4 regions of the Streptomyces sp. NPDC002793 genome follow, and region 2 is predicted to be linked to each of the others. Evidence: riboswitches for the same ligand, from Rfam matches in the RefSeq annotation. Region 2 holds a riboswitch; each other region holds the start of a gene.
The links. A riboswitch is a leader RNA that binds a small molecule or an ion and turns the genes downstream of it on or off. The one in region 2 is predicted to bind cyclic di-AMP.
Positions count from the first base shown of each region.

Region 1: another riboswitch for cyclic di-AMP. It lies ahead of ABT001_RS06260 (M23 family metallopeptidase); the one in region 2 lies ahead of ABT001_RS19925 (C40 family peptidase).
Region 3: another riboswitch for cyclic di-AMP. It lies ahead of ABT001_RS00435 (transglycosylase family protein); the one in region 2 lies ahead of ABT001_RS19925 (C40 family peptidase).
Region 4: another riboswitch for cyclic di-AMP. It lies ahead of ABT001_RS27410 (M23 family metallopeptidase); the one in region 2 lies ahead of ABT001_RS19925 (C40 family peptidase).

Region 1 covers NZ_JBEOVL010000005.1:16,245-23,293, reverse strand. Annotated here, with positions in the region: gene ABT001_RS06280 (FAD-binding oxidoreductase) at 1-1,196, opposite strand, end outside; tRNA gene ABT001_RS06275 (tRNA-Met) at 1,589-1,662, shown strand; partial or broken gene ABT001_RS06270 (MerR family transcriptional regulator) at 1,757-1,855, shown strand; gene ABT001_RS06265 (PP2C family protein-serine/threonine phosphatase) at 1,992-3,149, shown strand; cyclic di-AMP (ydaO/yuaA leader) riboswitch at 3,383-3,535, shown strand; gene ABT001_RS06260 (M23 family metallopeptidase) at 3,547-4,587, shown strand; gene ABT001_RS06255 (aldo/keto reductase) at 4,736-5,680, shown strand; gene ABT001_RS06250 (PrsW family intramembrane metalloprotease) at 5,685-7,049, opposite strand, start outside.
Region 2 covers NZ_JBEOVL010000019.1:6,008-13,056, forward strand. Annotated here, with positions in the region: gene ABT001_RS19905 (urease subunit beta) at 1-73, opposite strand, end outside; gene ABT001_RS19910 (urease subunit gamma) at 88-390, opposite strand; gene ABT001_RS36100 (ATP-dependent Clp protease proteolytic subunit) at 349-999, shown strand; gene ABT001_RS19920 (hypothetical protein) at 1,007-1,315, shown strand; cyclic di-AMP (ydaO/yuaA leader) riboswitch at 1,681-1,853, shown strand; gene ABT001_RS19925 (C40 family peptidase) at 1,857-2,327, shown strand; gene ABT001_RS19930 (LysE family translocator) at 2,346-2,987, opposite strand; gene ABT001_RS19935 (LysR family transcriptional regulator) at 3,060-3,977, shown strand; gene ABT001_RS19940 (VOC family protein) at 4,298-4,666, opposite strand; gene ABT001_RS19945 (MarR family winged helix-turn-helix transcriptional regulator) at 4,731-5,192, shown strand; gene ABT001_RS19950 (ATP-binding protein) at 5,256-5,687, opposite strand; gene ABT001_RS19955 (helix-turn-helix domain-containing protein) at 5,918-6,871, shown strand; gene ABT001_RS19960 (DUF397 domain-containing protein) at 6,808-7,014, shown strand; gene ABT001_RS19965 (8-amino-7-oxononanoate synthase) at 7,007-7,049, opposite strand, start outside.
Region 3 covers NZ_JBEOVL010000001.1:96,226-103,274, forward strand. Annotated here, with positions in the region: gene ABT001_RS00410 (NAD(P)/FAD-dependent oxidoreductase) at 1-191, opposite strand, end outside; gene ABT001_RS00415 (Ppx/GppA phosphatase family protein) at 719-1,672, opposite strand; gene ABT001_RS00420 (DUF501 domain-containing protein) at 1,669-2,283, opposite strand; gene ABT001_RS00425 (FtsB family cell division protein) at 2,348-2,818, opposite strand; gene eno (phosphopyruvate hydratase) at 2,913-4,199, opposite strand; gene ABT001_RS00435 (transglycosylase family protein) at 4,499-5,197, opposite strand; cyclic di-AMP (ydaO/yuaA leader) riboswitch at 5,198-5,368, opposite strand; gene ABT001_RS00440 (transglycosylase family protein) at 5,659-6,657, opposite strand; gene ABT001_RS00445 (cytochrome P450 family protein) at 6,765-7,049, opposite strand, start outside.
Region 4 covers NZ_JBEOVL010000035.1:4,199-11,247, reverse strand. Annotated here, with positions in the region: gene ABT001_RS27425 (STM4012 family radical SAM protein) at 1-607, shown strand, start outside; gene ABT001_RS27420 (STM4011 family radical SAM protein) at 621-1,538, shown strand; gene ABT001_RS27415 (SGNH/GDSL hydrolase family protein) at 1,596-2,423, opposite strand; gene ABT001_RS27410 (M23 family metallopeptidase) at 2,586-3,497, opposite strand; cyclic di-AMP (ydaO/yuaA leader) riboswitch at 3,502-3,659, opposite strand; gene ABT001_RS27405 (tyrosine-protein phosphatase) at 4,076-4,900, shown strand; gene ABT001_RS27400 (DUF6126 family protein) at 4,910-5,083, opposite strand; gene ABT001_RS27395 (helix-turn-helix domain-containing protein) at 5,192-5,812, opposite strand; gene ABT001_RS27390 (aspartate aminotransferase family protein) at 5,881-7,049, opposite strand, start outside.

The DNA of each region.
Region 1 (7,049 bases), on a different contig from region 2:
TAGGCCACGGCCCACTCCCGCAGTGCCGTCGCGTTGGACGGGTCCGGGTCGATGCCGGCGATGACGCCCGACCAGAGGGCGTCGCGGTAGGCCCAGGCGGTGTCGTCGGGGCCGACCCGGCCGGCTGCACCGTCGACCGGATAGAGGTGCATGGTCGACAGGTCGGTGGGGAGCTTCTCCGCGAAGGAGGCATGCACGTCGACGGCGTCGTCCGTGATCCGGTCGAAGAAGGCGCCGCGCCAGTACCACTGGAGACCGGTCGGCAGCAGTGCGTCGAACATGGACTGCAGGGCCGGGTAGGGCATCGGCGTCGTGAAGTGGAACGCGGGCGGCCCCGGCTCGTTCACCGCGGCGAGGGTGTCGCCCAGGGCTTCGGGGTCCGCGGTCGAGGACCAGACGACGCCGCACATCTTCCGCCCGTGGATCTCCTCGGGGAAGGGCGGGCCTGGCGGGACGGTCAGCGAGGCGAAGAAGCCGTACAGATCGTCCGGTGCCTGCGGCAGGAAGTCGCGGTACCACCGCATGACGTCGTGGAAGAGCTCCAGGGGCCACACGGTGATGGCGACCCCCACCGTGTCCACCGGGTGCAGCTCGAAGTCGAACGACGTGACGATGCCGAAGTTCCCGCCACCGCCGCGCAGCGCCCAGAAGAGGTCGGGGTGCTCGCTCGGGTTCGTGGCGACGAAGCTGCCGTCGGCCAGCACCACGTCCGCGGAGACCAGGTTGTCCGCCGAGAGGCCGTACTTACGGGTGAGATAGCCATGGCCGCCACCGAGGGTGAGCCCGCCGATGCCGGTCGTGGACATGATCCCCGCCGGGGTGGCGAGGCCGAACGCGTGGGTCGCGTGGTCGAGATCACCCAGCGTCGCCCCGCCGTCGGCCTGGACGGTCTGGGTGGCCGGGTCGACCCGCACGCCGCGCATGGGTGACAGGTCGATCGTGACGGCGTCGTCACAGAGGCCGAGACCGGGGCCGCTGTGCCCGCCGCCCCTGACGGCCAGGTCCAGGCCGTGCTCGCGGACGAAGCCCACGGCTGCCATGACGTCCGCTGTGTCGCGGCACTCGACCACGGCTGCCGGCCGTTTGTCGATCATGGCGTTGTAGACCGTGCGGGCCCGGTCGTACTCCTGGTCGTCCGGGCCGATGACCGGCCCGCGCAGAGAGGTCCTCATCGTGTCGAGCAGGGCGCCGTCCATGACCGTCTCCTGACGCGCGTGCGCCCGGCCTCCCCTGCCGCCGTCGCATCGGGTGAGGCTGCTGGTCCGGCACCGGCACCCGGAGGATGCCGTGCGGGCGGGACCGAACACCGAAAGGCTTGCCCCTCCAGCGTCGCGCCGCTCCCCGTACCGCGCAATCGCGGAACGCCGCGCCCCCGGGGCATCCCGGCCTTCCAGACAGGCGGTACGCGAGACCGGAGTGCGGGAAAGGCTGCTGCTACGTCACCGAGCCCGTCAACTCTGCTTTCTGCGAGCCCTGTTGGTACATCGCCCAGGGGCGGTGGGGGCGCCCGCCGGGGGAGTGGGCGGGGGTGGCCGTCGTAATTGGTCGGAGCACCCTCCCGGATGCCGTAGAGTTGCAATCACAACGGCGCGGGGTGGAGCAGCTCGGTAGCTCGCTGGGCTCATAACCCAGAGGTCGCAGGTTCAAATCCTGTCCCCGCTACTAGAAGACAGAGGCCCGGATCCTTTCGAGGATCCGGGCCTCTGTCGTGTGACCCGTTCGTATGGGCCGGCGTCGGCGCGATGTGACATCGCCCGATCCGCGCTGCGGAAGGAACTACGATCGGCACGGAGACGGGACCGCCGTCTCCGTACGGGATGCACTGACGATCTACGCGCGGCACCGGCTCTCCGACTGGCCCCGGAAGGGCGGAGCTCCGGCGCACTCCTCCCTTTGGCCGATGACGGGTCGCCGCTCGGCGCGGCTCCGGCCAGCCTGGGTGGGGCGCGGTACCGTCCGCAGCCGTGGGTGGACCGGGTAGGAGTGCACAGGTGGGGAAGCGGGACGGACGGCGAGGGGGCGCGGCCGGGAACGTCCGTTCCCGGCGGCCCGTGCGCGCGCTGCCCGCGCTGATGATCTGCGCCGGGGTGGTCTTCGACCTCCTGACGCCGACGGAGGTCACCGCCGTGCCGCTCTTCGCGGCCGCTCCGCTGATCGCCGCCCCGTTCTACTCACTGGCCGGCACGGTGCGGGTCGGTGTGGCCTCGATCCTCGTCCTGCTCGCCATCCGGATCTCGGACGGCATGCTCGCCGCGGTCGTGCCGCTCACCGACCTCCTCACCCTGTGCACCGTCGCGGCGCTCTCGCTCGTCATCAACCGCGTCGTACGCCGCGGGAACGAGCAGCTGGCCTCGGCCCGGGTCATCGCGGAGACGGCGATGCGCGCGGTGCTGCCGACGCCCGAGGACCGGATCGGCGGGCTGCAGGTCGCCGCGAGGTACGAGGCGGCGCAGGCGGACGAGTTCGTGGGCGGCGACCTGTACGCCGTCGCCGACACTCCGTACGGCGTGCGCCTGGTCCTCGGTGACGTACGGGGCAAGGGGCTGGACGCCGTGGCGGCCGTGGCCGTCGTGATCGGGGCGTTCCGGGAGGCCGCGGAACAGGAGCTGTCGCTGGAGGGCGTGGTCCAGCGGCTGGAGCGGGCGCTGGCCCGTGAGGGCTCGCGGCGGGGCGGATTCGACACCGTGGAGGGGTTCGTGACCGCAGTCCTCGCGGAGATCCCGACCGGTTCGGACACGGTGCGGGTGGTCAACCGCGGTCACCCCGAACCGCTCGTGCTGCACGCGGACGGGGCGCTGGACGTGCTGTCGCCGACCGTGCCCGCGCTGCCGCTCGGGATGGGGCTGGGTGTGTGGCCGGACCGGTCGGACGAGTGGACGCTGCCGGCCGGTGCGATGTTCCTGGCGTTCACGGACGGGCTGTCCGAGGCGCGGGACGCGCACGGTGTCTTCTACGACCCGGCGGCCCGGCTGCGTGGCCGACTCTTCCCGGGGCCCGAGGAGCTGCTGTCCGCTCTCACCGACGACGTACGGCTGCACACCGGCGGCCGGTCGACGGACGACCTGGCGCTCCTCGCGGTCGGGCGTCCCGCGCGGGGGCAGCAGGAGCGGCGGACGACCGTGAAGATCGTGCGGCGGGACAGTGAATGACCGGTCGCGACAGTCGGTAGTCGAAGGACCCCGCTCCGCATAACATTTGACGCACCGTCAGAAACTGGCGTGTGGGTGAGGGGCACTCAAGTGGCCCGTTTGCGCCCGGTTGACCCCTGAAAGTCCACGCCGGAGCGGGGAATGATCTGCCGGAACAGCTTGGAATCGGACCCGGGTGTCTATTAACGTTCGATAACGCAGCGCGGTTGTACCTGTCGTCGCAAGAGGCGGCACCGTGCGCAGCGCCGAATTCCGCAAGGGAACCGGGGAACCACCTACATGGGGTGAATCGGACACCTGTGTCTCGCGAGAGACGAAGGGGCCCGTAGGAGACCTTCCTGCTCCGAACCCGTCAGCTAACCCGGTAGGCGAGAAGGAAGGAAAGGAGTGCGCCCACGTGGCGTCCAATCAGCCTGCCCCCGAGGCACCGTCATCCTTCAGGACCGGAAGTCTCGGTGATGAGGGCAGGACTTGGGAGGAATGGAACCCCACCGAGGAGTCCATCCGTCCCGTACGCGGCCGGCACCGCGTGGCCAAGCAGCGCGGTCTCGCCCGTAGCTCCACCGTCCTCGGCGTCGGTGTCATAGCGGCCGTCGGAGCGGGTGGCATGGCCACCGCCCAGAGCAAGCCGCCGGTCTCCATCTCTCTTCCCGATTCCATCGCGGACAATCTCCCCGACGCCAAGTCCCTGCCCGGCGTCGGTGCGTTCATGTCCGACGATTCCGACTCGGACCACGAGACCGTCGCCGCGTCCTCCCCGCTCACCACCGCCGGCATCACCGCCGCCGAGGCCGAGCAGGGCACCACCGACGCCGGCGAGGCGCTGCGCGCCCGCATCCTCCAGCAGGCCGAGCAGCAGCAGGCCGGAGCCGACGCCCAGGCCAAGGCCGCGGAGGAGCAGGCGGCGATCGAGGCGGCCGCGGCCCAGGCGGCGCAGCAGCAGAGCGACGCCGAGGCCGAGGCGGCAGCGAAGAAGAAGGCGGCGGAAGAAGCGGCGAAGAAGAAGGCGGAGGCCGAGCGCCTCGCCAAGCTCGCCGCGAGCTACGCCGTCCCGACCTCCTCGTACTACATCAGCTCCACCTTCGGCCAGTCCGGTTCGATGTGGTCCTCGGGCCACCACACCGGGCTGGACTTCGCGGCTCCGACGGGCACCCCGGTCAAGGCCGTCCACAGCGGCACGGTGAAGTCGGCCGGCTGGTCCGGCTCGTACGGCTACCGCACGGTCCTGGAACTCGACGACGGCACCGAGGTCTGGTACTGCCACCAGTCGTCGATGGACGTGTCCGCCGGTCAGCGGGTCACCACCGGCGAGACCATCGGCCGCGTCGGTGCGACCGGCAACGTGACCGGCGCGCACCTGCACCTGGAGATCCACACCGCGGACGGCTCGGGCATCGACCCGATGAGCTGGCTGCGCGGCAAGGGCCTCACGATCTGAGCCCTCGTGACCCCGGCGGCCCTGACGCACGACCCCCCGACGTCAGGGCCGCCGGCCTGTCCGGGGCCGGTGAGCGCCCGGGGCGTCGTCCCCTGGAGCCGCCCAGCCGGTCGGAATAGTTGCCTGAGCCGACCGGTTGTCCATGGGCATGACGTCTCTGCGCCCGCTCGGTTCGTCGAGCCTCAAGGTCTTCCCCCTCGCCCTCGGCGGCAACGTCTTCGGCTGGACGGCCGACGAGGAGCAAACCTTCGCCGTCCTCGACGCCTACGTGGCGGCGGGCGGCAACTTCATCGACACCGCCGACTCCTACTCGGCCTGGGCCCCGGGCAACGAGGGCGGTGAGTCGGAGACCCTGATCGGCAGGTGGCTGGCGGCCCGCTCCCGCCGCGACGACGTCGTCATCGCCACCAAGGTCGGCGCACACCCCGCGTACAAGGGGCTCTCGCCCACCACCGTGAAGCAGGCGGCCGAGGCGTCGCTGCGCCGGCTCGGCACCGACCACATCGACCTCTACTACACGCACTTCGACGACGAGAGCGTCCCCGTCGAGGAGATCATCACCGCCCTCGACCAGCTGGTGAAGGCCGGCACGGTGCGGGAGATCGCCGCCTCCAACATCAGCCCCGAGCGGCTCCAGGCCTCGCTGGACTTCTCCGAGCGCGAGGGCCTCGCCCGGTACGTGGCCCTGCAGCCGCACTACAACCTTGTCTCGCGCGACACCTACGAGGGCGCGCTCCAGGACACGGCGGCCGGGGCCGGCCTCGCCGCGGTCCCGTACTTCGCACTCGCCGCGGGCTTCCTCACCGGCAAGTACCGTCCGGGGGCGGCCGTCGAGAGCGCACGCGCCGAAGGCGCGGGCAAGCACCTGGAGACCGAGCGCGGACGCAAGGTGCTCGCGGCGCTCGACAGGATCGCCCAGGAACACGACGCCGAGATCGCCACGGTCGCCCTCGCCTGGCTGGCCGCCCGGCCGACCGTGACCGCACCGATCGCCTCCGCGCGTACGGTCGGACAGCTGCCGGCGCTGGTCGCGGTCGGCGAGCTGCGGCTGACCGAGCAGCAGGTGACGGAGCTGACCGAGGCGTCAGCCTGACCCTCTAACCGGGCGGTACGCGGTGCCCTCCGTCCTCCCGGTACGGGTTGTGGCCGCCGTAGTGCCGGTGCGGGGCGAGGAGATGCCCCGGAGGCGGCCCGCCGTGGGCGAACTGCCGGGGGAACTGCGGCGGGCCTGGCGGCCGGTGGGCCCGCAGCCGGCCCGTCGCGTGGGCCGCGTACATCAGGGCCGGACCCGCGATGTCCCGGCGCTGCCAGAGGTGGTGCAGCAACTCCTGCTCGCGTACGGCGAAGTCGTCCCCCGCCCCGTCGTGACGTGCCCTCCGGCGCAGCATGGCCAGCGAAGTCGCGAACGACTCGTACTCCGCGACGGCACGGGCCGCGGCCCGGCCCCGGGCGCGGTCCGGGTGGCCGTTCCAGTACCTGGCCATGTCCCGGGCCACGCCCCGTGCCCGCATCGAGGCCAGTGCGAGCGGCTCCGCGGAGCCCAGCCAGCCCGCCGCCGCGTACACCGGCAGTTCGGTGGAGAGCGTGCGCAGCTCCCGCCGGCGCGCCCAGACGGCCAGCCAGGTCACCAGACCGAAGGCCGGCACCATGAACGCGCCGTACACCGCGTAGAAGCCGTACGGGCCGAAGGACGACGAGCCGTTCCACAGGGCGTGCATGCCCATGGCGAGGACGAGTCCGAGCAGCGGCAGGACGATCCGGCGCACCCGGTGGCGTGCGCCGCCGAGCGCCGCGAGGCCGAAGCCGATGCCGGAGAGCACCGTGAACAGGGGGTGCGCGAACGGCGACATCACCACCCGGACGAAGAACGTCCCCACCGTCACGGAGGCGAAGCCCGTGGTCCCGAGCTGCTGGTCCTCGCCGAAGGCGTTGCCCAGGTAGAGGATGTTCTCGGTGAAGGCGAAGCCGGTCGCGGTGAATCCGGCGACCACGATGCCGTCGACGATCCCGCCGAACTGCCGTCTGCGGAAGAGGAAGATCAGCAGGACCGCGACGGCTTTCGCGATCTCCTCGACGACCGGGGCGACGACGGTGGCCCCGAGGGTGTCGGCGCTCGCCGGATCCGCGGTGGCCGTCGCTATCCACCGGGTCGCGAAGGAGTTCGCGATGATCGCCACGAGCGCGGCGGCGCACGCGCCCCAGGAGAAGGCGAACAGCAGATTCCGCCACGGGCCCGGCTCGACCCGGTCGAGCCACCGGAACGCGGCCATCAGCAGCGGCACGGGCAGCACGGCCAGGCCCAGCCCCACCAGGAAGCCCTCGGTCCCCGTCTGCCGGCGCACCAGGGCCAGGATCACCAGACCGCAGAGCGAGAGCACCGTGATCACCGCGCCGACGCGGAACGCCCTGCTGCGCCAGACCATGCCGACGATGCGGGGCCGGTAACGCCAATGGCCTCGCTC
Region 2 (7,049 bases):
TGAGACGGGTGACGGGACGCCCCTCGTTGAGCGGCACCGGGTCCTTCGCGTACAGGAACTCTCCGGGAATCATCGGCCGCTCCCCCGTCAGACGATCGGGTCGTGGACGGTGACGAGCTTGGTTCCGTCCGGGAAGGTTGCCTCGACCTGGACGTCGTGGATCATCTCCGGTATGCCGTCCATGACGTCGTCGCGGGTGAGGACCTTCCTGCCGGAGGCCATCAGTTCGGCCACGGTCCGGCCGTCACGGGCACCTTCCAGAAGGTGGGACGTGATCAGCGCGATGGCCTCGGGGTGATTGAGCCGCAGTCCGCGCGCCCTGCGCTTCTCTGCGACATCGGCCGCCACATGGATGAGCAGGCGTTCCTGTTCGTGCGGAGTGAGTTGCACGCTTCCACCCTCTTCGTCTCCCGCCCGGTACCTGCCCCGGACGCAGCGGGACCCTATCCCGCCTTCAACACTCTGTTGAACGATGAAGAGGATTCCGCGACCAGGTATTGCACGTTAGGGCGGAAGTTTTTCCGGCGCGTTAACTGGCCTTTTACCGGTCCATGGAAATCGGCGCACGCCACGCCCACCTCAGGACGTCCGGCTCACGCATGCCCGGAAGCACCCCCGAACGGCACGAGGGCCACTCGCGCCCGCCGCCGACGATCCCGTCGTATACGGTGCGATCTTCGCGCCGCCGCGGCCCTGCTCGCCGCCGGCGCTCCCGGACACGGACATGCCCTGCCGGGCGCCCGGGTACTCATCCAGCAACCCGCCCCGGACGAGCCGGTGCAGGGCCGGCCCTCAGATCTCGAGATCCGGGCCCGGGAGTTGGAGCGCGAGCCGCTCACGGCCATGCCGGCCCGTCACACGGAGCGCTCCACACGGGAGATCAGCGCCGACACCGAACGGGACACCGTCCCCGACGCCCAGGCCGTCCCGGCGTACGGGCTGGTGGACCACGTCGTGGAGAACCGCACACCGTCCCAGCCGCCGTATCCCGCGAGGTGAACGCCCGATGCTCCCACCCCGGCTCCCGCCGCTCCCGGCACTGACCCGCGCCGAGGCCGAGTTCATCGACCGCTACCTGGAGGCTCTCGACCAGCTCGGCCGCATCAACCCCGCGCGCGGCAGCGACACGTACGGAGCGCTCCGAGCGGCTCAGGCTCTCGCGTCGCGGGCCGTCGCCCTCCGCGACGCGCTCGTCCTGATGCACGAGCGGGGCGAGTCGCAGATCCACGCGGACACCCTGGCCAGGGCCCTGCGACTGCTGGACGGGGAGCGTCGGGCGGGGCGGGTCGCCGTGCCTCCCGCGCCGTCGAGTTGAAGGTTTCCGGCCCTCGACTCGGGCCACCGGCGCGGTTTTCGACGCCCCTTCACGACACGCCCGACAGGACGATGAGATTCCCTCGCTCGATCGGCGTAGGACGTCCCCCTGTCGAGGGACAGCTCAACTTGCGCAGCGAGCGCGGACACTGAACGGAATCCATCGCTCCACCCCTGGTACACGGCTGGTCCGGTGCGGCCGCCGCGGCTTCGGGACCGCCGCGTCCACCCGATCGGATCAGTCGTGACGACTCTCACATATGCCCGCTTCAGCGAGGAAATCGGGCAGAGCGTGAGTAAAGATCCCTGGGACGACAAGCCCCCGCCACCGCGGCGGGGCGGTCCGGGCGGACGCCGAGTCCTGCCGCCGCCCGGATGCCTGGTCGACAGGAATGGATCGGCAGGAGTGGAGGACCCGAGCACAACGGGCCGACCGGACATCCGGACGGCCCTCGGGGTGAAGCCGCTTCGCGCGGCCGGGCAACTTCGCCAGCCCGAACCCGACAGGTCATCCTTCACAGGCGGCTGACGAAGGGTTGCGCATGACTGCGCAGGTTCATGTCCGCTCTCTTTTCGCCCGGGCCGGAACGGCCTCGGTTCTGACATTCGCCGTAGGAACGACCATGCTGGCCCCCGGTTTCGTGAACGACGCCGAGGCCGCCGCCCATTCGACCAAGGCGCTCAAGATCGCCGCGTCGAAGAAGGGCGCCCCCTACAGCTGGGGCGCCACGGGCCCCCATCGGTTCGACTGCTCAGGGCTCACGCTCTACTCGTTCAAGAAGGCCGGCAAGAAGCTACCCCGCACCGCTCAGCAGCAGTACAACAAGACCCGCCATATCTCCAGGTCGCAGCGGCAACGCGGCGACCTGGTCTTCTTCCACGCGGGCCGCAGCGTGTACCACGTCGGCATCTATGCCGGCGGCGGGAAGATCTGGCACTCGCCGAAGACCGGCGCCGTGGTCCGGCTGGAGAAGATCTGGTCCGGCAACGTCTGGTACGGGAGGGTCCGCTGACAGCCTCGGGCACCTGATTCAGTTCAGCAGGGGGCCGGTCACCAGGACGAGTCCCAATGCCGTGAGCGCCGCGCCGCTGCCGCCCTCGATCGCACGGGCGGTACGCGGCCGGCGCAGCCACCGGCCGAGGTGGTCCACCAGCAGGGCCACGGCGGGAAACCAGACGAGTGCGAGCAGGACGACCACCGAGGCCAGCAGCAGGGTCCTGGGCAGAGGCGCCTGGCCGTCGGGCACGAACTGGGGCAGGAGGCTCAGGAAGAGCACGGGCGCCTTCGGGTTGAGGGCGTTGGTGAGGAAGCCCTGGCGCAGCGAACGTCCGGGCCCTGACGGCGCCCTGCCCGCCGGCTCCTCCTCGTCAGCCGCTCCGGCGGTGACCGGCCGCCGCATCGCGTACAGGCCGCTGAGCCCGAGGTAGAGCACGTACGCGCCGCCGAGGAGCTGCACGGTGCGGAACAGTACGGGCATCGTCACCAGCACGGCGGCGAGGCCCGCGACCGCCAGCGCGGTGTGCACCAGAAGGCCTCCGGCGACCCCGACCGCGGTGGCCAGCCCGGACTGCCGGGATGCGAGCGCGTTGCGTACGACCACGGTGAAGTCGGCGCCGGGAAGCGCCACCATTCCCGCGGCCACGGCGACGAAGGCGAGCAGTTGTGCGTCCATGGGTCCACCCTGGCCCCGCCGGCCCTTTAACGTGTACTTGCAATCTTCTGGGTCTGCCAAAAGGAACGCTTAATGTACGACCCGACACGGCTGGCCGCTCTGGTGGCGGTGGCCGAGGCCGGCTCGATCACGCGGGCGGCCGCACGGCTGGGCTACACCGCGCCCGCGCTCTCGCAGCAACTGGCGAAGCTCGAGCGGGAAGCCGGAGCCGCCCTCCTCGTACGTCACCACCGCGGGGCCCGTCTGACGGCCGCCGGGGAACTGCTGGCGGGGCGGGCCCGACGTGTGCTGGACGAGATGGATCAGGCGCGTCACGAGCTGGCCCGGCTCGCAGGGCTGTCGGGGGGCCGGCTGAGGGTCGGCACGTTCGTGACGGCCGGGATCCACCTGCTGCCGCCGGTGCTCACCGCGTTCCGGCGCGCCCACCCCGACGTGGAGCTGGCCGTCACCGACTACGAGCCTCCGGCCGGGGTCGCCGCCGTGGCGTCGGGCGATGTGGATCTGGCGCTGACCCACGCGTACGAGCCCGCGGCGGCCGAGCCGCTGCCGGCGGGAGTCCGCGCCGAGCCGCTGCTCGTCGAGGAACTGGTGCTGGTCACCGCTCTCGGGCAGGTGCTGTCCGAGGGTGGCGGCGGCCCGCTGTCCGTGGCCGAACTCGCGGGCCGCCCGCTGATCAGCAGCGCGCCTGATCATCCGCCGCGCCGTGGGGTGGAGCGTGCGCTGGCCGAGGCGGGGGCCACTCCCGCCGTGGTGTGCGAGTCACCGGGCTACGCCCTGGTGTGCGCCCTGGTCAGTGCGGGCATCGGCGTGGCGGTGGTGCCGGAGATGGTGGCCGCGATGTCTCCGGCTCCCCTCGCCGTCCGGCGCCTGGAACCCGCCGCCTTCCGGCGGACGATCTCCGTGGTGCACCGGGGGGACCGGAACACCACGGCGGCGACGACGCTGGTGGCCCTCCTGCGCAGCGGCTTCGGCCGGACCTCCGCCACCTGAGAACGGCCCCGGCCCCCCACGGCAGGGGCCCGGCAGAGTCATGAAGTCAGGCCGTGACCTGCGGTGTCATGACTGCGGCGATGTGCCCGGCGGGTCCGAGGGTGGCGGGCGGGGCCCGGGCGGAACGCTGGGAGCTCTCACACTCACTGCCGTCCGCCACGAAGGACGCCCGCCCGTTCATGCCATCTTCCGCCCCTGACAGCTGCTGCCCGCAGCCAGTACCTTCTTGATCTCCTTGCCCAGCTCCCCGACCCGCGGAAGAGACGCGGGCGGCGGCACTCGCCGACCGGGCTGCTTGCTGTCGGACCAGGCCGCCCTACTCAGCCGCGGTCGTGGAGGGTCACCTGGTAGCCGTCGGGGTCCGCGAACGTGAAGGTGCGACCGAACGGCCCATCGACGGGCGCTGCGACGATCGTCGTACCGGCGGCGGCGAGGGCGTCGTGGATGTCCTGCGCGTCGGGGGCGTGCAGCCACAGCGCCATCCCCTGGCCCGGCTGGGCGATCGCGTCCAGGTCGCTGTCCGCGACGGCGTCGCGGACAGCGAACGCGATCGGCTTGGTGTCGAACACGACAGCGTGCGGCGGTCCTGCGTCAGAGCGCTTCAGTCCCAGGTACTGCTCGTAGAAAACGGCAGAGCGCTCCAGGTCGCGCACCTGCAGTGAAATGAAGTCGGGTCCGGTAACGGCCACGATTCTTACCTCCTCATAGCATGTCAGTCTTCTGACATGCCGGAACGTATGTCAGACTACTGACATGAGTCAAGGCGAGCCCGGAATCGAGCTGGACACATCGCTGGGGTACATGCTGAAGGCGGTCGCGAGCGCTCTGCACTCCGCCCTGGACGCCGTGCTGAGTCCGCTCGGCATGACGATCACCCACTACTCCTGCCTGGAGCTGCTCGCCCAGCGACCGGGCCTGTCGAACTCCGAGCTTGCCCGCGGCACCTTCGTCACCCGGCAGTCGATGAACGTGCTCCTGCAGGCCCTCGAGCGCCAGGGACTCGTCATCCGCCCGGCGCGGGCCCCCGTGGGCAGGGCCCTGCCCACCGAGCTGACTCCCCGCGGGCGCCGCCAGCTCGAGACGGCCAGCGCCGCGGTGCGCCGCGTCGAGCTAGACATGCTGGCCGATCTGGATGCCAACGAACGAGATCAGATGCGGCGCCTACTCACCACGTGCATCGCCTCGCTGACCGAACCGCCCGCATCGGCGACGTAACCGCTCCGGAATTCACGACTTTGCCGTACCCCTGACCCCCACGGGCGGCGCCCGGCCGCGGCATCAGTTCTGTGCGGGAACCGGCCAGGGAAGAGCGACCGACACGGTCTTGCCGCCGTCCGGCGTGGGGCTGACGGCGAATCGGCCACCGTGCTCCTTCGCCAGTGCCCTGATGATCACCATCCCGCGGCCGTTGTCCTGCCGGACCGCGGCGGGCAGCCGCTGAGGCCAGCGGGGATGGCTGTCCGTCACACCGAGGAAGAGCTCCACGTCCCGGTCGAGGCGGAGGTCCACCGTGAAGGTGGGGGACTGACCGAAGGTGTGCTGAACGGCGTTGGTGGCGAGTTCCGAGACGATCAGCCGGACGGTGTCAGCGGTGTCACCGTCCTCGTCCAGGCCCCATTCGGCCAGTATGCGGGCCACGTATCTCCGGGCCGCGGAGACCGAGACCGGATCGCTCGGCAGAGTGACGGTTGCTTCCTGATGGTCTGCCATGGCGACGCCGTCCCTTTCCCGCCCCGACCGGCCCACGGCCGGCCTGGATTGTGCTTCGCGCCAGACTGCCACCGATGCCGCCCTCCATGACGCCGATCCACCAAGATATGCATATATCTATCGCCCATTGCGGTGAACTCCGCCCCGAGAACCGCGTACGGGCGCGACACTGACTCCTTTCCGAGCCGGACCAGCCGGGGCGGCTCTCCGTTCAACGGGAGGAGGCCGTCATGCGGAACGGCCCAGTGGTTCGCCGTCGCAAGCTCGGGGAGGAACTGCGCAGCCTGCGCCACACCTCGGGACTCACGAGCCGGGACGCCGCCGGAATGCTGGGCTGGCACCAGTCGAAGGTGAGCCGGATCGAGACGGGGGCGAGCGGGGTGACGCCCGGCGACGTGACCCGGCTGCTGGACGTCTACGGCGTGGACGACCGGCAGTTACGCACGCTGCTGCAGGATCTCGCCGGGTCGGCCGGCGGCGGCGGAAGCGGGTGGTGGCACGCCTATCGCGGGCTCATCCCCCCTCAGTACCGCGACTTCATCAGCCTGGAGTCCCAGGCCGACGCCGCCCGCACCCTGGAGACCTCGGTGATTCCGGGGCTGCTGCAGACCGCCGACTACGCGCGAGCGGTGACCCGGACCTCGCTGGACGGATTGCCTCCCGCGCAGCTCGACTCCCTGGTGGAGGTCAGGCTCGCGCGACAGAGCATCCTCCACGCGCCCCGGCCGTTGAGACTCAGTGCCGTGCTCGACGAGGCCGTACTACGGCGTGGGGTCGGCGGCCCCCGGGTCATGGAGAGGCAGTTGCACCATCTGGCAGAGATCGCGCAACTGCCGCACGTGACACTGCAGTTGCTGCCGTTCGAGGCCGGGAGTTACATCGGCCTCACAGGACCTTTCGTTATCTTCTCTTTTCCGAATACTTCTGATCTGGATGTGGTCGTTCTTGACCATTTGACGAGTAGTCTCTATCTGGAGCGGAAAGAAGACCTTGAGGCGTACAGCTCGGCCTTCCGCACGATGCAGGCCCACGCGCTGTCGCCGGAGCGTTCGCTGGACCTCATCGCCGCTCCAGGCCGCGGCGGTCAGGCGGAACCTTCAGACGGCCCGAGGGGAGCACGATGTCCGACCGTTTCGCACAGCCCGCACCCAGGTGGCGGCGCAGCAGCCGCAGCACCGGGATGAACAACTGCGTGGAAACAGCATCCCTGCGCGGCGATCAACTCGCCGTGCGGGACTCCAAGGACACGGACCTGCCGCCGCTGCGCTTCTCGGCGACGGCGTGGACGTCCTTCGTCGCCACGCTGCACGCCAGCCCGGTCAGCTGACCGGCAGGGGCGCCGTCGCGAGGACCGTGCGCACG
Region 3 (7,049 bases), on a different contig from region 2:
ACATGCCGAGGCGAGATGCTGCCGGCAGCAGCTTCGGGGAGGAAGGGCTGGTACGTCATGTACGAGCGCGGGTCGACGACCGTGACGGTCGCCTCTCCATACCGCATCTTCTTCAGAATGCGACGAGCTGCGTACAGGCCTACGTACCCACCGCCTACAACGAGGATCCTGGGACGCTCCGTGGTGCTCATGCCATCGAGTATCCACCCCCCTCGGGGGGCATGCTCGTGAGCCCCTTCACAAGGTATGCGCCACCCTCTGCTACACTTCGCCGCCCACGTGACCCAGGTCATGGTGCGGGCGGGGAACCACGAGGCCGTGGCGAACGTTGTTCACCACTTGTGAGCTGGCCCTTGAGCCTCCAGGGACGGCGAACCACCCACCTCGGACACGCCCTTGCCACACCCCGGAAACCTCCGCGCAGCCTTGCTGTGCGACCTCGCCGGCGACCCGCACGGCCCCTCGGGGGAAGAACTTCCCCCAGAGGGGCCGAATTCCTTGTGAAGAAGTTCACGAACCTCGTGGCGAGACCTCGCGAAAGCCCCCTCCGGAGGTACCCGGAGGGGGCCGCGGCGAGCTCAGAGGTGCAGGCCGGAATGCGTATGAGCGGCATCTCACCGCTCCTCGAGGACACCCGTGAGCACACCCCGTCCCACTCACCTCACGGGCGCCTCGTCGTCGAGGTGGGCAACCGGCGCGACATGTACCGGAATCCCGGCTAACGCTCCCCGAGCGCCACGGACCAGGCGATCCCGTCGAGGATGTCGTGCTCGCTGACGACGACCTCGCGGGCACCGGTGCGCTCCATCACCGCGAGCAGCACGAGCGCCCCGGAGGCGATCACGTCGACCCGGCCCGGATGCATCGCGGGGATCGCCGCGCGCTCCTCGTGCGTCGAGGCCACCAGCCGCTCGGTGATCTCACGGACCCGCCCGACGGAGACCCGGGAGTGGTGGATCGCCTCGGAGTCGTACTCCTCCAGCCCGAGCGCCATCGCGGCGACGGTGGTGACCGTCCCGGCCAGGCCGACGAGCGTCGCAGCCGAGGAGAGCGGCACGGTCTCCTCGGCCAGGTCCAGGGCGGCACCGATGTCCGCGCGGATCGCGGCGATCCGGTCGGGCGTGGGCGGATCCACCACGGCCCCGTCGAGGACCAGGTGACGTTCGGTCATGCGTACACAGCCGATGTCCACCGACCGGGCCGCGCGGACGGTGTCGTCACCGACGACGAACTCGGTGGAACCGCCGCCGATGTCCACGACGAGGTACGGCTTCTCCAGGTGGTCACCGCCCACCAGTTCCTTCGTGGCGCCGTCGAAGGAGAGCTGCGCCTCCTGGTCCCCGGTGACGACCTCGGGCTCGACGCCCAGGACGTCCAGGACGCCGCGGACGAACGTGCCGCTGTTCTCCGCGTCACGCGAGGCGGAGGTGGCGACGAACCGGATCCGTTCGGCGCCGAGCTCCTTGATCACGGTCGCGTACTCACGGCAGGCGTCGAACGTGCGCTCCAGCGCCTCGGGGGCCAGCCGGCCGGTCCGGTCCACACCCTGGCCGAGCCGGACGATCCTCATCCTCCGGTCGAGCTCGTTGAAGTCACCGGTGGCGGGGTCCACGTCCGCGACGAGCAGACGGATGGAGTTGGTACCGCAGTCGATGGCGGCGACCCGGGTCACCGGCCCGTCCCCTCGCCGGGCCCGTCGAGCGGCTTGAACGCGAAGTGGCCGTCCTCGTCCCCGTCGACGGTCCACCCCTCGCCCTCGGACGGAGCCGGGCACGGCTTGACGCAGGGGCCCTTGGCCCACCACTCGGGCAGCATCGCGATCGCCTCGTCGCCCAGCGGGTTCACCCCGGGGCCCGCGACCAGCGAGTGGCCGACCAGCACGTGCAGGCACTTCACCCGGTCCGGCATGCCGCCCGCGCTCGGGAAGCCCTCCAGCACCTCGATGGCGTCACGCCGCGCGAGGTAGTCCTCGTGCGCGGCGCGGTAGGCGGCGGCCAGCTCGGGGTCCGTGGCGAGCCGCTCGGTCATCTCCTTCATGACCCCGTTGGCCTCCAGCGTGCCGATCGCGGACGCGGCACGCGGGCAGGTCAGGTAGTACGTCGTCGGGAACGGTGTGCCGTCCTCCAGACGGGGCTGCGTCTCGACCACGTCCGGGTTGCCGCACGGGCAGCGGTGCGCGATGGCGCGCAGCCCACGCGGCGGCCGACCGAGCTGGAGCTCGAACGCGGCGATGTCCACATCGGTGGGAGTGGTGGATTCGGTCTGCGGAGGGGGCGTGTCCATGCCTGCCTTGAATGTCATCGGTCGGACTGTATGAATCGGTACGTACGCACGGGGAGGACGGTGGTCATTCGCGGTCCGCGCTGTCCACGCCGTCCCAGAGGTTCTCGTGCCACGGCCGCCCCGTCGCCCCCGGCTCGCCCCGCCGCACCTCGGCCGCGTCCGGGTCGACCACCGTGTAACCGGTCTCACCGGGCAGCACGTAGTGCAGGTGCTGGCGCGCGAGACGGCGGATGTAGGCGTCGTCCTTGAGCCGCGCCTTCTCGTCGCGCAGCTCCTCGGTCCGCTGGCGGGCCTCCTGCGAAAGCCTCTCCTGCTCCGCGATCTGGTCGCGCTGGGAGATGTACTGCCGCATGGGATACGCGAGGGCCACCACCAGCGAGCACACGATCAGCGCGAGGAACGCGGCCCGGCCGGTGAGCCGGGAGCGGCGGGCCTGGCGGCGGTTCTGGGACCGGTAGACACGGGCCGCCGTCTGCTCACCGAGCAGTCGCAGCCTGGTCGCGGTGGAGAACCGGTCGCGGTCCTTCCCGGCCATGTCTCACGCCTCCCCGTTACGCACGTCCGTCCCCGCACACGGTACGGGACCGGATGCGGGGACGGACGGAGGCTGGTGCTCCGGGCTCGGGCTGTCAGCCCTCGAAGCGGAACCGCGGGAACGCCGAACGGCCGGCGTACACGGCGGCGTCGTCGAGGATCTCCTCGATGCGCAGCAGCTGGTTGTACTTGGCGACGCGGTCCGAGCGGGCCGGGGCGCCGGTCTTGATCTGGCCACAGTTCACGGCGACGGCGAGGTCGGCGATGGTGACGTCCTCGGTCTCACCGGAGCGGTGGGACATCATGCACTTGAAGCCGTTGCGCTGGGCCAGCTCGACGGCGTCCAGGGTCTCGGTCAGCGAACCGATCTGGTTGACCTTGACGAGCAGGGCGTTGGCCGAGCCCTCCTCGATGCCGCGGGCGAGGCGCTCGGGGTTGGTGACGAACAGGTCGTCGCCGACGATCTGCACCTTGGAGCCGAGCTTGTCGGTGATGACCTTCCAGCCCGCCCAGTCGTCCTCGTACAGCGGGTCCTCGATGGACACGAGCGGGTACGCGGAGACGAGCTCCTCGTAGTACTCGGTCATCTCGGCGGCCGAGCGGGACTTGCCCTCGAACTCGTAGACGCCGTCCTTGTAGAACTCGGACGCGGCGACGTCGAGCGCGAGCGCGATGTCGCGGCCCGGGACGTAACCGGCCTCCTTGACGGCCTCCAGGATGAGGTCGAGGGCGGCGCGGTTGGACTCGAGGTTGGGGGCGAAGCCGCCCTCGTCACCGAGACCGGTGGAGAGGCCCTTGGTCTTCAGGACCTTCTTCAGCGTGTGGTAGATCTCCGCGCCCCAGCGAAGGGCCTCGGAGAAGGACTCGGCGCCGATCGGCGCGATCATGAACTCCTGGATGTCCACGTTGGAGTCGGCGTGCGAGCCGCCGTTCAGGATGTTCATCATCGGAACGGGCAGCAGGTGCGCGTTCGGGCCGCCGAGGTAGCGGAAGAGCGGGAGGTCGGAGGCCTCGGACGCGGCGTGCGCCACGGCCAGCGAGACACCGAGGATGGCGTTGGCGCCGAGCGAGCCCTTGTTCTCGGTCGCGTCCAGGTCGAACATCGCCTGGTCGATGAGGCGCTGCTCGGTGGCGTCGTAACCGACGAGCTCCGGGCCGATCTGCTCGATCACGGCGAGGACGGCCTTCTCGACGCCCTTGCCCTGGTAACGGTTCGGGTCACCGTCGCGAAGCTCGATGGCCTCGAACGCTCCGGTGGAGGCTCCGGACGGAACAGCAGCACGTCCCGTGCTGCCGTCGTCGAGGCCGACCTCGACCTCGACCGTGGGGTTCCCCCGGGAGTCGAGGATTTCCCTGGCTACGACGACGTCGATGGACGGCACGAGGCATCTCCTTCTGGGATCTGACACTGGTTGTGCAGGGTCACTGTGGCCTTGCGCCACGAGCCTAACCGGCCCGGCCCGCTCCGTCGGCCGTACGCCCGTCCCCTGGGACGAAAAAGGACCCGCGGGCCCTCATTCCGGGCAAAGCTCCAGAATTCTACTGGCAAGTAACCACAAGAAGTGAACACGCATCCCCTGACGCGTCCGCGAACGGACCCCGGCCCGGCACGCGGGGGGTCAGCGCGCCGGGCCGGGCCACCGGGCCACCGGGGCAGGAGGGGACCCCGGGCGGCTGGTGCCTACTTCAGGTGGAGCTGCTGCCCCGGGAAGATCAGGTCGGCGTCGTCGACGATGTCGTCGTTCAGCTCGAAGAGCTTCTCCCAGCCGCCCTTGACCTTCTTCGCGTCGGCGATCTTGCTGAGGGTGTCGCCGGACTTCACCTTGTACTCGCCGTCACCCTTCTCGACCTTCTCGCCGGTCGGGGTGGTGACGGTCTTCGCGGGGGCCTCACGCTTCTCGCTGCGCGTGGTGGGCTGCTCGGCCTTGCGCTCCAGTGCGGCCTGCGGGGCCGTGTCGCCGTTCTTCTCGGAACCGGAGCCGGTGTCGACGCCCGGATCCACCCCGTCGTTCGTCAGGCCGCCGGCGCCGGCGCAGGCCCAGGCGCCCGGGCCCTGCAGGTCGAGGAGCTTCTCGGCGGCGGCTATCTGCTGGCCCTTGGTGGCCAGGTCGGCACGGGCGGCGTACTGGGTACCGCCGGCGGCGGCCCAGCTGGACTGCGAGAACTGCAGGCCGCCGTAGTAGCCGTTGCCGGTGTTGATGGACCAGTTGCCACCCGACTCGCACTGGGCGACGGCGTCCCAGGTCTCGACGGAGGCGGCAGAGGCGCCGGTCGCACCCATGAGCGGGACGGCGACGGCGGCACCGGTGACACCGGCCAGGGTCGCGATACGGACGGCCTTGGACGGGCGACGGTGCTTGCCCTTGCTGGAAAGCAGCATGGTTCTCCTCACCGACGCCTACGAGGTGAGCTGTCGGGTTCGGGCCTGTGAGTTGCCCGGTCACCCGCTCCCGCGGACGACTTCACCCCTAGCCGCACCCCGCCCGTCTTCCGACGGCCGGGTCCGGCACTTACCTGGGTCCCCCGCTCCTGCCTACGGCGCTTTACGCGTCGGTCCCCTTCGGCCGACGGCAGGATTCGGCGTGACGGTCGAAGGTGCCCGCGGTGCGAGCGGCTCCGACCGTAAACACACGCAACCCCTACATTCAAAGATGGACATAACGGCTAATCAGCACGTAACGGCCAGTCGGATCGAGCTGTTTTCGCAGGTCGGAGCCAATATGGACGGATCGGGCGGACGGGGCGCTCCAGTTGACGCAAAGAGACCCATGTCTCACTTACGCATAAGTGGACATAGGCCTCTGAACTGCCCCTGTTTTCGGGGCCTTTTTGCGCTTTTGATCAGTCGGCGGTGGTGGTCTCCGCCGAGTCGCCCGGCGCGTTCGCCCCGACGAGTCCGAGGTCCAGGCTCTGGCCGGGGAGGATCAGGTCCGGGTCGGAGCCCAGCTCGTCCTTGTTGGCCTCGTAGAGCGCGGACCAGCCGCCGGAGAGCTCCTGCGCGTCCGCGATCGCCCAGAGGTTGTCGCCGTCGCGGACGGTGTACGTCCCCTCGGCGCCCTCACGTGCCCCGGAGTCGCCGCGCGAGGCGTGGCGCCCGGAGTCCCGTCCGGCGTCCGGACCGGAACCGGCGTCCGCCTCGGGAGCCGGGGTGCCGCGGTGCTTCCCGCCGTTCGCCCCGTCGCCCTTCGAGTCGCCGGGCGTACCGGATGCCTCGGGAGACGGCGTCGCGGACGGCGAGGCGCCGGCCTCGCCCCGGTCCGTCGAGTCCTCGGTCGTGTCCTCGTCCGCGCCGCCCTCGGCGTCGCCGGAGCCCTCAGGGGCTTCCGAGGCGTCCGACTCGTCCTCGGCGCCCGCCGTCTCGTCCTCCGCGTCCGACGCCTCGGGCGAGGGGGTCCCGGACGGGGTCGCGGTGTCCGAGGGCTCGGCGGAGGGCTCGTCGCCCGGGTCGACGCCGGGCAGCCCCTCGTCCACGGCGAGCCCGGAGATCACCGAGCAACTGGACCACGCCTGGGGTCCCTTGTCGGCCAGCACCTTCTCCGCGACGGCTATCTGCTGCGAGCGGCTCGCGAGGTCGGCGCGGGACGCGTAGTCCGTGCCGCCGTAGTCCGACCAGGTGTCCTCGGAGAGCTGCAGGCCACCGTAGTAGCCGTTGCCGAGGTCGGCACTCCACATGCCGCCGCTCTCGCACTCGGCGACCCGGTCCCAGGTCGACGCGTCTGCGGCTTGTGCGCTGCCCGCGCCGAGCAGCGGGATGGCGATGGCCGATCCCGTGACGCCTGCGGCGACGACGATGGCGGGTGCCTGGCGTGGGCGACGGTGTCTGCCGGTCGCGGAGCCCATGGGATTGCCTTCCGTGTGACTGACATGTGTAACGGGTTGGTCGAACGGTGAACCTAGCCCTACTCGAACGTGTGTCACAAGTCGATGCAGCGGAGATCACGTGAAAGTCACAGAGTTGACAGGCTGTCACTTTCTGCGGCCGGATGTCCGGGATCGAACTCGACGGGAAGTGTGCGTAGTCCGCGCATGATCAGCCCTCCACGCCAGCGCAAATCGGCAGGTTCCGCAGCGAGCCGCAGGTCGGGGAGGCGTCTCAGCAGGGTCGCCAGCGCCACCCGGCCCTCCAGCCGGGCCAGCGGCGCCCCCAGGCAGTAGTGGATGCCGTGCCCGTATCCGAGGTGCTGATTGTCACTCCGAGCGAGGTCCAGGGTGTCCGCATCCTGAAATCGCTC
Region 4 (7,049 bases), on a different contig from region 2:
CACCGGTGCGGCGGCACCCGAGGGGGCGGACACCTCCTGGGACGAACAGCGGCTGCGGTTGTACCGCGCCGGCCGCGACCACCTGCTGGCCCAGGGCTACGAGCAGGTGTCGATGCGCATGTTCCGCCGCGCGGACGCCCCACGCACGGGCCCCGACGACTACGCCTGCCAGACGGACGGCATGATCGGGCTGGGCTGCGGCGCCCGCTCGTACACCTCTTCCCTCCACTACTCCTTCGACTATGCGGTGGAGATGCGGGAGATCCGGGGCATCATCGACGGCTTCACCACCACCACGGACTTCTCCAGGGCGGAGGTCGGCAGGTACGTCGACGACGACGAGGCGCGTCGGCGCCACCTCCTGCAGTCGCTCCTCCAGGCCGAAGGCGCGCGGCCCGAGGAGTACCGCGAGCGCTTCGGAACGGATCCGTACGAGGACTTCCCCGCCGAGCTGGAGCTCTTCTCCGCGCGCGGCTGGCTGGACGAGGGGGCGGGCCCCGCGTTCCTGCGTCTGTCCCCGGAGGGCCTGGCCCACTCCGACGCGCTGGGGCCTGAGCTGTTCTCCCCGGCGGTGCGGGCCGCGATGGCCGCGTACGAGGCGAAGTGAGGGGATGGCACCCATGGACCTGACAATCCTTTACCGGGGCCCCCTGGCGTCGTGCGACTACGACTGCCCCTACTGCCCGTTCGCCAAGCGGCGGGACAGCGGGGAGGCGCTCCGGTCCGACCGTGCCGCCCTGGAGCGCTTCACCGCGTGGGCCGCGGCACAGACGGACGACGGGCTGTCCGTACTGTTCACCCCGTGGGGCGAGGGTCTGGTGCGTTCCTGGTACCGGAAGGCGCTCGTCGAGCTGTCGCGGCTGCCGCACATCCGTCGGGTCGCCATCCAGACCAACCTCAGCAGCCGTACGGGCTGGCTGGCGGAGGCGGAGCGCGACAAGGTCGCCCTGTGGTGCACCTACCACCCCGGGCAGACGCCGTACGAGCGGTTCCTCGGCCGGTGCCGGGAGCTCGCTGCCCTCGGGGTGCGTCACAGCGTCGGGATCGTCGGTCTCGACGAACACCTGGAGGAGGCCCGCCGGCTGCGCTCCGCGCTTCCGCCCGAGGTGTACCTCTGGGTCAACGCCGCCGAGGGGCACACCTACACGGACGAGCAGGCGGACCGCTGGACGGCTCTGGACCCGCTGTTCCCCTACAGCAGGCACCCGCACCGCTCACGCGGGCTTCCCTGCCGGACGGGCGAGTCCGTCATCTCGGTGGACGGGGACGGGACGGTGCGCCGCTGCCACTTCGTCCGTGCCGAGCTGGGCAATCTCTACGACGGCAGCTACCGGAGCTCGCTCGTCCCGCGCGGCTGCCCGCTCGATGTGTGCGACTGTCACATCGGCTACGTGCATCTGGAGACGTTGCCGTTGTACGACGTGTTCGCGGGCGGCGTGCTGGAGCGGATACCCGCCGGTCCCGCACGGCCGGTCACTCCGGACGGGCTCGTGACGCCGGGCCCGGCCCGGCGCCCGCTTCCCCTCGTCAGCCGCTGACGCTGTGCGGGCGGTCGCGACCTACCCAGGCGGCCGGGACGGCGGTCGGAGCGCCGGTCAGAGCGGCAGCAGGTCCGGGCGCTTGGCCTCGACGTGGTCCCCGGAGGACTCCCCACGCAGCCGGCGGCCGATCCACGGGACGAGGTACTCACGCGCCCACTGGATGTCGTCGCGCCGAAGATCGAGCGTTCCACGCTGCGCCTGCGGGGGCCACACCTGGTCGGGGTCGGTCGGCACGCCGAGACCGAGGACCTGGGCCGCGCGCAGCGCGACCCGGGTGTGTCCCTCCGGCGAGAGGTGCAGCCGGTCGCTGTCCCAGGCCCGCCTGTCCTGCACGGAGCGCAGGGACCACAGGTCCAGCACCGGGCAGTCGTAACGGTCGGCGATGGACCGGACGTGCGCGGTGTACATGGCGATCTTGCCCCGCAGGTGCTTGAGCACGGGGATACCACGGGTGTCGAAGCCGGTGGTGACCATGACGGTGCCGACCGACCGGGTCAGCTCGGCCACCGCGCGCTCGAAGCGTTCCGCCACGTCGTCCGGGTCGGACCCGGGACGGAGGATGTCGTTGCCGCCCGCGCAGAAGCTCACCAGGTCAGGTGCCAGCTCCTTGGCGCGGGGGACCTGTTCCTCGACTATCTGGTCGAGGAGGCGTCCGCGTACGGCGAGATTGGCGTACCGGAAATTCCCGTGCGGGTCGTCCGCGGGGCCGACCACCGCATCGGGTACCGGGAGCTGGTCCGCGAGGAGAACCGCGAACCGGTCCGCCCAGCCGACGAGCCTCCCGTCGGGGCCGGGGTCTCCGACGCCCTCGGTGAAGCTGTCGCCAATCGCTGCGTACGACCCGATGATGCCTCGTTGATTTTTTCTCGAATCGTCTGCCACAAGTGCTTATCCTGCACCTTCGAATGTGACCTACGCGACCGTAATATGGGGTTGACGGTGGGTGAGAAAGACCACCCGGTCAGTTTTTGGTAAAGCCGGAATAAGGAAGAGGGGCGGTGCGCCGCGCGCACCGCCCCTCTTCCCGTCCCCGGGTGGCGTGTCTCAGATGGAGACGCCGTGCGACCGCAGGTAGGCGATCGGGTCGACGTCCGAGCCGTAGCTCGGGCCGGTCCGGACCTCGAAGTGGAGGTGCGGGCCGGTGGAGTTGCCGGTGGAGCCGGAGAGGCCGAGCTGCTGGCCGCCGGTGACGCTCTGGCCGGCCGAGACCCCGAGCGAGGACAGGTGGGCGTACTGGGAGTACATGCCGTCGCTGTGCTGGACGACGACCTCGTTGCCGTAGGAGCCGCTCCAGCCGGCGGAGACCACGGTGCCCGGGCCGATGGACCGGACACCGGTGCCGGAGGCCGCCTGGAAGTCGGAGCCCGTGTGGTAGCCGCTGGACCAGCTGGCACCGGACGCGCGGTACTGGGTGGTGACGTTGGCGTTCTCGACCGGGGTCGCCCAGCCGGAGCTGTCGCTCTCCGACGCACCGGAGTCGGTGGTCTTCGCGGCCGTCTCCTCGGCCGCGGCCTGCTTCTCGACCGGAGCGGCGGCCTTCGGGGCCGAGGGGGCGGCCTTGGAGGGCGCGGCCTCGGTGGACTTCTCGGCGGATCCGGACGCCTTGGCGCCGAGGGTCAGCTTCATGCCCGGAATGATCAGGCTCGGGTTCTCGCCGACGACGTCACGGTTGTCCTGGTACAGCTTCTGCCAGCCGCCCTTGACCTTCTTGTCGGCCGCGATCTTCGCCAGGTAGTCGCCGGAGACCACGGAGTAGGTCTTCGCGGAGCTCTTCGCCGCCGAGGCGGGGGCGCTCTGCGAGGCGGACGTGACGGCCGGCGCGGCCTGCTCGGCGGCATGGGCGCCGGTGGCGCCGAGCAGCGGGAGGGCGAGAACGGCGCCGCCGGTCCCTGCGGCGAGGACGCCTCGGGCGATCGGGCCGGACTTCGGACGACGGTGCTTGCCTTGTGCGGGCATGGGGAATTCCTCTCCGGCGCCTACGAGGTGAGCTGTCGGGTTCGGACTGGAGATGCCCGGCCGCGCGGTGCGCGGCTTTACCCCTAGCCGTACGGATCCCTCCGGCCGGCGGCCTACCTGGTTCCCCCGTTCCTGCCACACGTGAGTCGGTGCGGATTCCGGGCGGCGGCAGGATTAGGCGTTCCGTCCGGATTGAGGGTGACCGTAGGCGAGCCGGGACGCCGTGAACAAGCCACTGATCGCCAACCGGAATCCACGCTTCATTTCCGGTGCGGAATTCCCGTCACACTCCGTGGATTACGGATCTTGGCTTTCCGCACGGCGTCCGGAATACCCTCCGGCCCCTTCACCACGCACCGTCACGGATATGATCCCGCTCACCCACCGCAACCCATCTCCCCCATAAGCGGGGCATGTTCTGCTAAATGCGCCAATACGGACACGCCTTCGGCGTCGACCGGCCACCCGGACCGATGTAACAGGAGCATGAACGGTTGCCCGTTGCGGCCGTGTCGTATCGTCGCGGACGTGCCCCCGTCGGCGAGCGGCGCCGACGCCCGACACTCACAGGAGCCCTTGTGACGCAGCTGCCAGAGGTCCCGCCCACCGGCCCCGAACCGACCGAGGCCGGCCTGACCGGTGTCCGCAACTTCCGTGACGTCGGCGGGCTTCCGACCGTGGACGGTCGCACCGTCCGGTACGGGCGCCTCTTCCGCAGCGGCCACCTCGCCCATGCCACCGAGACCGACACCGCCTTCCTCGCCGGGCTCGGCCTGCACACGGTCTTCGACTTCCGCAACGCCGCCGACCACAAGCTCGACGGGTACGACGTGGAGCTGCCGGGCGTCCGGAACGTCAGCATTCCCCTCTCCGACCCCGCCGACGGCGCGGAGTTCTGGCGGCTGGTGCGCGACGGGAACATCCAGCAGCTCCGCTCGATCCTGGCCGACGGCAAGGGAACGGAGCGCATGGTCTCCTCGTACCGCTCGATCATCAGGGACCGCACCGCCGAACACAGCCGCGTCCTGCACGCGCTGGCCGAGGACAGCGTTCCGGCGCTGATGCACTGCGCGGCGGGCAAGGACCGGGCCGGGCTGTCGATCGCGATCTCGCTGCTCGCCGTCGGCGTCGAGAAGGAGGCCATCGAGGCCGACTACCTCAAGTCGAACGACGCGCACCGCCGGTACAGGGTGCGGCGCAGCGACACCTCGTCGGCGGGGATGTCCGACGAGGTGATGGAGCTGCTCGATCCGCTCTTCGGCGCACACGCCGGATACCTCGACGCGGCGTTCACCACCATCGAGGAGATATGGGGCAGCACGGACCGCTATCTCCTCGAAGGGCTGAAGATCAGCCACGGGACCCGCGCGAAACTGCGGGAGCGCCTCGTCGAGGGCGTGTGACGCCGGGGCTCAGCCCTCGCCTGCCACGGTGAAGAGGAGAAAGAGGAAGGCCGCGATGACGTGTCCGGCCACGAGGTAGGCGAAGAGCCGGATCACGACACCGCGGGGCATCCGCCGCTCCTGGCTGTCCGCACTCTTCGCCGTGCGCGGGGTGAGCGGGTCGTAGTACTCCGAATCGGACATGACGGTCCTCTCTTCCGGCCGCTCGGGCCGGGTGGCGGCGGATGCCCGGTGAGGGGCGCCCGGTGGGACGTTCGGGAGGGGTGCGCGGTGAGGGGGTGGGCGGCGGGATCAGACCCGGTGGACCCCGCTGCCCAGGCACAGCTCGGCGGCGGGGCTCTGCAGCAGGGTGTGGACGAAGAGCAGGCGTGCCCCACCGGTGTCGAGGGCCGCGATCCGGTGCGGGGTCAGCGAGTCGAAGTGCGCGCTGTCACCCGGATCGAGGTCGTGCACGGTCTCCCCGAGTACGACCCGCAGCCGGCCGTCGAGGACGTACAGCCACTCCTCCCCGGGGTGCACGCGTACGAGATCACCCTCGGTGCCGTACGGGACGCGGACGCGCAGGGCCTGCATGGCGCGGCCCGATCCGCCCGCCTGCCGGTAGAGCCAGCCGCCCGCCCCCGCGCCGCCCGGCGTGCCGTCGAGCGGGCCGCCGCGGACGATCGCGTCACGTTCGGGGGGCATCTCACCCAGGAGCTCCGAGACGGTCGTACCGTAGACACGGGCGAGCCCCAGCAGCATCGGCAGCGAGGGCTGCCTCCGGCCCGTCTCGAGACGGGAGAGGTGGGCCGGGGAGAGCGCGGCCCGGCCGGCCGCCGCCTCCAGGGTCAGGCCGCGATTACGGCGCAGATCGCGTAGGCGCGGAGCGATCCCAGGGATTTCGTCGGCCACCCCACCGTCAGGAGGATTCATTCCTCCATTGGGCCAGGATCTTTCCCCTGAGGCAAATAACTTGCCTCAGGGGCAAATTCCGATCGGCCTCAGCGGTTGGCGACCGCCTGTTTCACCAGGGTCCTGCCGAAGTCCCACATCAGCCCGCCCCCGCTGTGCGCGTCGTCCATCACGGCGGTGAAGGCGGTCACGAAGCGATCGACCTCCGGTTCCCCGATGACCAGAGGCGGGATCAGCTTGATCACCTCCAGATGGTCGCCGGAGACCTGGGTGAGGATCCGGTGCTTCTGCAGCAGCGGCACCACCACCATCTGCGCGAAGAGCCCCTTACGGGCGGCCTGCAGCATCGTCCAGCGGCCACGGAGCTTGAGGGACGTCGGCCGGCCGAACTCGATGCCGATCATCAGACCCCGGCCGCGCACCTCGTGCAGCAGCTCGTAGCGGTCGATGAGCGCGGTCAGCCGTTCGCGCAGCAGATCCCCCGTGCGACGGGCGTTCGCAACGGTCTCCTCCTGCTCCATGACGGCGAGGACGGCGAGCCCGGCCGCCATGGCCTGGGCGTTGGATCCGAAGCTCGCGGAGTGGACGAGGACCCGGTCCATCGACGAGTAGACGCGCTTGAAGATCCAGTCCTTGCCGAGCGTCGCGCCGACCGGCACGTAGCCTCCGGAGAGGGCCTTGGCCACGCAGAGCAGATCGGGTTCGACCCCCTCCTCGTGCTGGTAGGCGTAGAAGTCACCTGTCCTCCCGAGCCCGGTCTGCACCTCGTCCGCGATGAGCACGGCCTTGTGCCGGTGCAGCAGCTCCTGCGCCTCGCGCAGGAAGCCCGGCGGTGAGGCGTGGACGCCCTTGCCCTGGATCGGCTCCACGACCAGCCCGGCCACGTCACCGCGCCTCAGTTCACGCCGCAGCGCGTCGAGGTCGCCGAGCGCGATGGCCGTGTCGGGCAGCAGGGGTGCGAAGCCGTCCCGGAAGCCCCTCTCCCCGTTGACGGACAGCGATCCGGTCGTCAGCCCGTGGAAGGCGTGGTCACAGTAGAGGACGCGCGGCTTGCCGGTGGCGTACCGGGCGAACTTCAGGGCGGTCTCGACCGCTTCCGTACCGCTGTTTCCGAAGAACACCCGGTCCAGGTGCGGGCTGTGCGCCAGCAGCTTCTCGGCCAGCAGTCCGGGCAGCGGCTGGCAGTCGAAGCGGGTGAGGTCCGCGAGCGAGGCGTCGAGGACGTCGTGGAGCGCCTGTCGTACGACGGGGTGGTGCC